Regions from separate parts of the Pseudoalteromonas sp. JB197 genome, predicted to be linked through region 1. Evidence: predicted binding sites of a transcription regulator. Region 1 holds the regulator's gene; each other region holds the start of a gene.
What was found. Region 1 encodes sigma-54, which starts transcription at its own class of promoters, with help from an activator protein. Its sites were predicted from a motif close to GTTGGCACGNNNNTNGNNT; they were not measured.
Positions count from the first base shown of each region.

Region 2: a site for sigma-54 is predicted at 866-884, ahead of CIK86_RS02190 (P-II family nitrogen regulator). Genes of this name have one in related genera too.
Region 3: a site for sigma-54 is predicted at 1,083-1,101, ahead of CIK86_RS11560 (BON domain-containing protein). Genes of this name have one in related genera too.
Region 4: a site for sigma-54 is predicted at 1,286-1,304, ahead of fliS (flagellar export chaperone FliS). Genes of this name have one in related genera too.

Region 1 is NZ_NRGZ01000001.1:167,716-169,925, forward strand. Features, by position in the region: gene ptsN (PTS IIA-like nitrogen regulatory protein PtsN) at 1-22, opposite strand, end outside; gene hpf (ribosome hibernation promoting factor) at 27-314, opposite strand; gene CIK86_RS00765 (RNA polymerase factor sigma-54) at 341-1,834, opposite strand; gene lptB (LPS export ABC transporter ATP-binding protein) at 1,904-2,210, opposite strand, start outside.
Region 2 is NZ_NRGZ01000001.1:470,610-472,819, forward strand. Features, by position in the region: gene CIK86_RS02185 (diguanylate cyclase) at 1-747, shown strand, start outside; gene CIK86_RS02190 (P-II family nitrogen regulator) at 929-1,267, shown strand; gene CIK86_RS02195 (ammonium transporter) at 1,277-2,210, shown strand, end outside.
Region 3 is NZ_NRGZ01000001.1:2,437,564-2,439,773, reverse strand. Features, by position in the region: gene CIK86_RS11565 (LiaF domain-containing protein) at 157-822, opposite strand; gene CIK86_RS11560 (BON domain-containing protein) at 1,137-1,700, shown strand; gene CIK86_RS11555 (YqaE/Pmp3 family membrane protein) at 1,773-1,931, shown strand.
Region 4 is NZ_NRGZ01000001.1:1,954,569-1,956,778, forward strand. Features, by position in the region: gene CIK86_RS09270 (sigma-54 dependent transcriptional regulator) at 1-741, opposite strand, end outside; gene fliS (flagellar export chaperone FliS) at 1,343-1,732, shown strand; gene CIK86_RS09280 (hypothetical protein) at 1,737-2,048, shown strand.

The DNA of each region.
Region 1 (2,210 bases):
ATATAAGTGAGCTTAATTTCATAGTGTTAGTGTCGAGCAAACTTCTCTTTGTGTTTAATTACTTGACGATCGAGTTTGTCAATCAACGAGTCAATGGCAGCGTACATATCTTGGTGTTCGGTCGATGCAAATAGCTCAGCGCCACTTACAAAAATTGTTGCTTCAGCTTTTTGACTTAATTTTTCTACATCGAGAATAACATGCACATTAGTTATGTGATCTGAGTGTCTTTGCAGCTTTGCAAATTTATTATTTACATAGTCTCTTAATGAGTCTGTAATGTCTACATGACGACCAGTTAAGTTTAGTTGCATCAGCATTTTCCTCTTTGTTGTACGTCTTAAATCAAGCTTTTACGTTGATTCGACGGGGGAATAGCCAGAGATTCGCGATATTTTGCAATTGTCCGTCTAGCTACTTTAATTCCTTGCTCAGCCAATATATCTGCAATCTTGCTATCACTCAATGGTTTGGCTAAGTTTTCTGCAGCTATCAACTTTTTAATCAGGGCACGTATGGCAGTTGATGAACATTCGCCACCATTTTCGGTGCTTACATGGCTTGAAAAAAAGTACTTAAGCTCAAAAATGCCACGTGGAGTGTGCATATATTTTTGCGTAGTGACCCGTGAAATAGTCGACTCGTGCATTTCAACTATTTCGGCAACATCGTTTAATACCATAGGTTTCATGGCTTCTGGGCCATGTTCAAAAAACGCTTGTTGCTGCTTAACAATACAATTAGTTACTTTCAGGAGTGTTTCGTTTCTACTTTCGAGGCTTTTAATAAACCATTTAGCTTCTTGTAAGTGCGAGCGAATAAATTGGCTGTCACCGCTGGATTTTACTGTACGAGACATAGCCGCATATTGGCTGTTAACACGTATTTTTGGCATGCTATCTGGGTTTAGCTCTACCACCCAGCGGCCTTTTATTTTTTTAACAGACACGTCAGGTATAACGTATTCAGACTCTTCTCTGACAATAGTATCCGCAGGCTTAGGGTTAAGCGTATGAATAAGTGTCATTATTTCTTTAAGCTCTTCTTCTTTGAGCTTAGTTTTTTTCATTAACGTACGATAGTCGCGAGCAGCGAGTAAATCGATATGATCAGTTAACACCATTTTTGTTTCGTTAATATAAGGGGTGTCTTTATCAAATTGATTTAATTGAATGCATAAGCATTCTTGCAAGCTGCGAGCTGCAATACCAACAGGATCAAATAATTGAATGCGCTTTAGCACTGCTTCTATTTCATCTAGTTCTACTTCGTGTTCGTCATCACTTTCTTGATTAAAGCTTGCTAAAAGGTCTTCGCAACTGATAGTTAAAATACCAGAGTCATCTACGGCTTCAACAATAGCTATGGCAATAGCTTCGTCTATAGGACTAAAAGGAGTGAGCTGTAATTGCCACATTAAGTACTCATGCAGGGTTTCGGCTGATGCACCTTGATAAATAGATTCATCTTCAGGCATTGGCCCTGATGAAGAGGCAGGCGCTGCGCTCATATATTCATCCCATGATACATCCATGGCCATATCGTCGCTTATGGTGTCTTTGTTTAGTGCTTCACCGCTATCTTGCTCATACTCGCTTGGGGTGTCGTCAGCAGAGGCGCTAACAGTAATGTCATCTGCTTTTTGCTCGTTTTTACCTGCTGATTCTTCCGTGTAATCTTGTTCATCAACTTCAAGTAATGGGTTGCTATCAAGTGCTTCTTGTATTTCTTGCTGGAGATCCAAGGTACTAAGCTGCAATAAGCGAATAGCCTGTTGCAGTTGCGGAGTCATTGTAAGTTGCTGGCCCATGCGCAGCTGTAATGATTGCCTCATTTATCTCTAACAATCCTTATAAATTGATATGATTAATCTTAGCAGATGCTTATAGTAATAACATAAATATTACAGTTTGAACTGCTCGCCTAAATAAACATCACGTACTGTTTTATCGTTTAATACAAATTCAGGAGTACCAGATGCAATTAGCTCCCCATGAGAAACAATGTAGGCTTTTTCACAAACATCAAGGGTTTCCCTTACATTGTGGTCGGTAATTAGCACGCCAATACCACGATTTTTAAGGTGTTCTATAATTTTTTTAATATCGAGTACTGAAATAGGATCCACGCCAGCAAAGGGCTCATCAAGCAATATAAATTTAGGATCTGCAGCTAAAGCACGTGCTATTTCTACGCGGCGACGTTCACCA
Region 2 (2,210 bases), 300 kb from region 1:
GACTATGCAATGCCAACAATGGATGGTTTTGAATTAGTTAAAGCGGTGAGAAACTTTAGAGGCCGTGATGACTTAGCAATTATTGGGTTATCAGGCGCGAGTAAGCATGGTTTATCGGCGCGATTTATTAAATATGGTGCTAATGATTTTTTAACTAAACCTTTTATGAATGAAGAGTTTCATTGTCGTGTATTGCAAACCATGGAGCAGTTATCGTTAATTGCAGACATTAAAGAAAGTGCTTTTCGAGATCACCTTACCGGGCTTTATAATCGTCGTTACTTTTATCAGTATGCTGAAAAACTACTCAAAAATAAAAATCAGAAAAATAGCTTAGTGTTACTCGATATAGATTTTTTTAAAGCAATAAACGATGAATTTGGGCATGACGGCGGCGATCAGGCACTTAAACAAGTGAGTAATTTAATCCGTACTTCATTTTCTAACAGTACAGTGGCACGTATTGGCGGTGAAGAGTTTGCAATTATATTAACGCAAGTAGAAGTTGAACAAGCCGAGAAGTGTTTAAATTTATTTATACAAAAGTTCGCAAGTTACGACTTTACTATCAGTGATAAAACCTTATCAATAACAGCAAGTATAGGCCTAGCCGAATTTCAAAATACCAATTTAACCGCTGCTATGCGTGTTGCCGATAGAGCTTTGTATCAAGCTAAGGAGCAAGGGCGCAATTGTGTGGTTTTAAATAGTACTTTGCAGCTAGCAGAGGTTACAGCTATACGTTGAGTTAAATACACACGCACCAATTAAGTATTATATATAAAAAAACGCACCTAATTGGTGCGTTTTTTTGTTTTAAATATAAAATATTTTTATAAGTTATTGTTTTTTATTGCCATATAAAAATGGCATAAAGCTTGGATTGTATTAACTAAGAAAAACAATAACGTGTCCTAAGGGGACTAAAATGAAAATGATTAGTGCAATCATCAAGCCATTTAAATTAGATGAAGTGCGTACAGCACTCGCTGATTTAGGCATAGAAGGGATGACAGTTGTTGATGTAAAAGGCTTTGGTCGACAACGTGGTCATACCGAATTGTATCGTGGGGCTGAATACCAAGTTGATTTTATTCCTAAAATTAAACTCGAAATTGCCACTCGTACTGAAAACTGCCAACGCGTAGTTGACTCAATTACGCAAGTTGCAGGCACCGGAAAAATAGGTGACGGTAAGATTTTTGTGTACGACCTAGATCAAATTGTTCGTATTCGTACGGGCGAACTTGATGAAGATGCACTTTAAGGGGGATTTATGGAAAGTACACTGATAGAACTAAAGTTTTCGCTCGACACCTTTTATTTTTTAATTTGTGGCATATTAGTAATGTGGATGGCCGCAGGGTTTGCCATGCTAGAAGCGGGTTTAGTACGCTCAAAAAACACCACAGAAATATTAACTAAAAATATCGCCTTGTATTCAATTGCATGCACCATGTTTTTACTCGTTGGTTACAATATTATGTATGTAGGGAATACCGAGGGAGGCATCATTCCTTCATTTGGTGGCTTAATTGGTACACAAGCCGCTGATGCTGATCACTCTCTAGAATCTGATTTTTTCTTTCAAGTTGTTTTTGTTGCCACGGCTATGTCTATTGTCTCGGGTGCGGTGGCTGAGCGCATGAAGTTGTGGGCATTTTTGGTGTTTACCTTGGTGTTAACTGGGCTTATATATCCTATTGAGGGTTACTGGACTTGGGGCTCTGGATTTTTATCGGCAATGGGTTTTGTTGACTTCGCGGGCTCAGCAATAGTGCATGCAACCGGCGCATCAGCGGCATTAGCTGGCGTATTATTACTGGGTGCACGTAAAGGAAAATATGGTAAAAATGGCGAAATATACCCAATTCCGGGGTCAAACTTGCCTTTGGCAACGTTAGGTACGTTTATTTTATGGATGGGCTGGTTTGGTTTTAACGGCGGCTCGCAGCTACTTATATCAGATGCAGAAAACGCGACTGCTGTAGGGAAAATTTTATTAAACACCAATGCTGCTGCTGCAATGGGGGCTGTTTCAGCACTGTTTGTTTGTAAAGCATTATGGGGTAAAGCCGATTTAACTATGGTATTAAATGGCGCGTTAGCTGGGCTGGTTGTGATTACCGCCGATCCGCTTTCACCTTCACCATTGATGGCGTGTTTATTAGGGTTATTAGGCGGCTCATTAGTGGTATTTAGTATTGTTA
Region 3 (2,210 bases), 2.3 Mb from region 1:
TACTTGATGTGCAGGGCATTTTATACAAATTCAGCATTGATGAATCTGCAAAGCACTTTTTAAATGTGTTCTAGTGCTTTAAAAATTTAGCATGTTTTTTACTCTTTAACCTGGGCCCAAGTTAAAAGCTATGAACATGCTTTTATAGGTAGTTCATCACATTGGAGTACCACTTTTACCACCAAGTTGGGTTTTTAATTGGTTAGCAAAGCTAATAAATTTTTCTTTAATGGTGCGCTTAATCTTTATTTCTACCGAGCCCATAATAGCCTTTCCCTCAATATGGATGGTCGGGCCTTGATGCTTGTTAAGTGCCACTGTTTTATTTTCAACACTACTAATAATGCTAAACATTTTTGATACTACATTAACGTGTTCTGGTACGTATATTTCATCACTGCCAAAAATACAGTTAACATGAATCGTTATCTCTTGGTGGGTAAAAATAGCATCGGTAAAATCAAGTACTACCGAGCCCATAAAGTTAGTCAGGTAAATATTTTTAGGCACAATCCACTGGCCACTTCTTTCATTGGAGCCTAAAATACTGCGTAATGTAAAGTCACTCTGGCTAAATTGCTGAGCGCTGTAATTGGGTGAAAATTGCGAATGTTTTTGGGCATTATATTGCTGATCAGTATTAAGGGTTAAATCCTCAACTAAGCTAACAAGGACTTCATTATTATTTGTAGCCATTGCCTCATCTAAACGCCTTTCAAATGCTTCTACAGAAATAACTCCGTGGCTGTAATTATAAATTAGTTGATCAATCACTTCTTCGCGCACTTGCTCTAGCGGGCGGTCTGTTATTTTTACGCTCATGAGGGTATTCCTTTTATTTTACTGTTGTCACTATATAAGCAAAGCACATACCAAAAATATTATTGTTATTAATCAGCTTGTTATGTTTTTAGCCTATTTATAACTTTGTCATATTAACGATTCATTAACCAAAATAGTAATTATCTAGTTATTTTCACAACTGAGAACTTTTTACCGATAAGTCGGTAAAAAAGTGATGTATACAAAGTGAAGTTATTTTATATTTAACCTTAAGTCTATGATTTTACTTGTTTATTAAAGTTGGCCTAAAGCTGGCATTAGTTAAAGTGTCTTTAATCAAAAGGAGAAAGATTATGAAAACATTTAACAAATCTATCATTGCGGCGTTAGTTTTAGGTACTACGGCTATGGGTGCTCAAGCGAGCAGCTGGGAAAATGAAAGTAAAGATGCTTGGATTGATGGTAAGGCTGAAACAGTGCTTCTTATGAACACTAACCTCAATAACTTTGACATCAACACTGATGTAAAAAATGGCAAAGTTATACTAACAGGTAAAGTTAATAGCGAACTCGACAAAGAGCTAGCAGAAGAACTTGTACTGAGTTTAGATGGCGTAACCGATGTTGATAACCAGCTTACTGTTGTGAAAAGCATGAACAGTAAAAGCCATGACAACATGAAAGATGATGATGGTAGCGGCTTAACCGACGCTAAAATTACCACAGTCATCACAACGCGTTATTTATTTAACTCAGAAGTTGGTGGTACAAACATTGATGTAGATACTGACAAAGGTGTAGTTACTCTTACCGGTACAGTGAACTCAGATGCTGAAAAACAGCTTGCAGTAAAAATTGCTAAAAATGCTGAAGATGTTCGCGACGTAGTAGATAAATTAACGATAGTTGCAAAGTAATATAGTATTTATAAAACCCAGCTTTGCTGGGTTTTTGCTTATAATTTTTTGTTTATAAATAAGGAAGTATTTATGGATATTATACGTATTATTTTTTCAATCTTACTGCCACCACTGGGAGTATTTTTACAGGTGGGTTTAGGCTTACATTTTTGGATAAATATTTTACTTACGTTGTTTGGTTACTTCCCTGGAGTAATACATGCAATCTACATTATCGCAAAAAAATAATTCATTTCTGTTTGTCGCGTAATATAAGCTGTAAGTTGCTTATTTAAAGCCCAATTTTTAAATTACGCGATATACAGCCTTCCATTTCACTTTTACTTAGCTGCCAGTATTAACCCTAAATTCTGCAAATTTTAATATTACACCCATAAAAAGATTACTATTTAAGCAGTTAGACCATTGATTGTTAAAATAAAGACTTTTGCTAGTGACAAGCCCCTAAAAACTTTTTATACTGCACCCCGCTTTAGTCGCTATGTGACTAAACGCTTCTTAAAAAAT
Region 4 (2,210 bases), 1.8 Mb from region 1:
CTCTTGCAATACGCGCAGCAACTTAACCTGCATTTGCAGCGGCATATCACCTATTTCATCTAAAAACAGTGTACCGCCCTGAGCCAATTCAAAACGCCCTTTACGAGCAGAAATAGCCCCCGTAAATGCCCCTTTTTCATGACCAAATAATTCGCTTTCGAGCAACTCCCCAGGGATCGCACCACAGTTAACTGGTACAAAAGGCCCTTTAAGGCGTTTAGATAATAAATGTACGTTACGCGCAACCACTTCCTTACCTGTGCCCGACTCACCTAAAATAAGCACATTAGCATCGGTTTTGGCTACTTGCTCAATTAAAAAGCGCAGGTCTTTAACCGCTGCTGTTTCGCCCACTAAGCCGTCAAAGGTATTATGTGGCTTACTGTGTTTGTGCTCATTAGGCAGCATACGCTGATATTGTTGGCAATCATGTAATAACTGCGTGGTTACTTCGTGGCTAAATGGCTCACAAATCAACCCAACCACATTAGCAATACTCAATAAAGGTTTGAGTGTTTCACCTATTAATAAAAAAGGAAACGTAGGGTAGCGCTTAATTAAACTTTCGTGATCGAGCGCCTGCAAGGCGCCTAAAATTACAATGCATTCTTTATTTTGATACTTGCTGCATGTTTGTTCAAAATCAGCTTCGCTTTGTAATTGCACCGCTTCACCTATGAAACTAAGTGAGGCATATAATCCTATCGAGCGATTGTTATTATTATCTAAAATTAAGATCATTTTTAGCGGGCCATTCTTTTCACTAATTTATTTTGTTAATCAAATTGTAAGCCAGTTGAAATTGTATGCAAGCACTAGCGGCGACTTTTTGACATTAACGCCAAAAAACAGACACTTTAAAAATAAAAGTTAATACTTTCAGGTTACTTTATAAATATAAAGTTATGTTCCAGCCTTTAATAGTAGTTACAAATACATGTAAAAGCCGCTCTTGAACTAAGGCGTATTTATATTTTACGATTAAAATTTGTTCATTTTTGGAGTGTTAAATCTCTATGAAGCTACCCAACTGGTTCGATAAATACTTCTGCTTCCCCCTTGTATGAATTACTTTGCATGTTTGCCATTTACCCATCGTTGTCGCCTATTTATTAAAAACAACCACACTAATAAAAAACCAACCTCGAAAGATAAACATGTTTACATTAGATTACGTTAAACGCTTAGTGATTTCTGCTAAACTTAGATTGTATAAAACGACATAAATGGTAAATATACTTAAAGGTATAACTATTTATGCCGATATATAGTAGTTAGTTTATATTTTGGAACTAAACTTGCTTAAAGCATTAGATATACAATTAAACTTATAGGATTGAACATGGCTCACGCATCAATAAATAAATATCGCCAAATAACTGTTAGTAGCGTAAAAGAAATGACGCCCTATGAACAAGTTAAACTTGTTTTTGTAAACATTATCGGTAAATTATCAGCTGCAAAAGGATTTATTGAGCGAAAAGAGTTAGCTAAAAAAGGAGTTGCTATCTCTGATTGCATCACTTTATTAGGTGCCTTACAACAAGTTTTAAATTTTGAAAATGATAACGAAATATCATTAAATCTCGACTCTTTATACGATTACTGCCAACGCAATTTATTAGTCGCTAATTTTGAAAACGATGTAGAAAAAATTGATGAAGTTATTCTTTTAATTAAAGAAATAAAATCGGGCTGGGAAGAAATTCCTTTTGATCAAAGAGCACAATAATATTATGCCTTTTGCAACAATAACCGCGACCCAAATTTCCGATAACGAAACTCGAAAGCAGTGTAATGAGCTGGTAGTTTTAGTTGATTTAGATGTGGAAAAAGCACTCCACGCTCATAATAAATTAAATACTTATTTAAAAAACTCAATCACTAAAGATAAAAATTTTTACTCAGCTGATGAACTAACGTTTTTGATTGACTTTATTCAGCAACTATCTAGTCAAATAGAAGATGAAAAACAACTTATCGCAGCTAAAATAATTAGCAAACAAAAAAGTAAAAGTGCAGTGAAAAAGTATAAATCTCATTTTTAGTTAACACTCATACAAGCTAAGCCATGTAACACAACTTTAATAGTTTAGCGACGTAAGCTATTTAGTCCAATTGTAAATAACGATAATCATTTTAAGTCCTAAATTCGGATAATAAGTGCAATTTCTCAGATTAGATGGCCAGCTGTTATAATTCGGCCATTT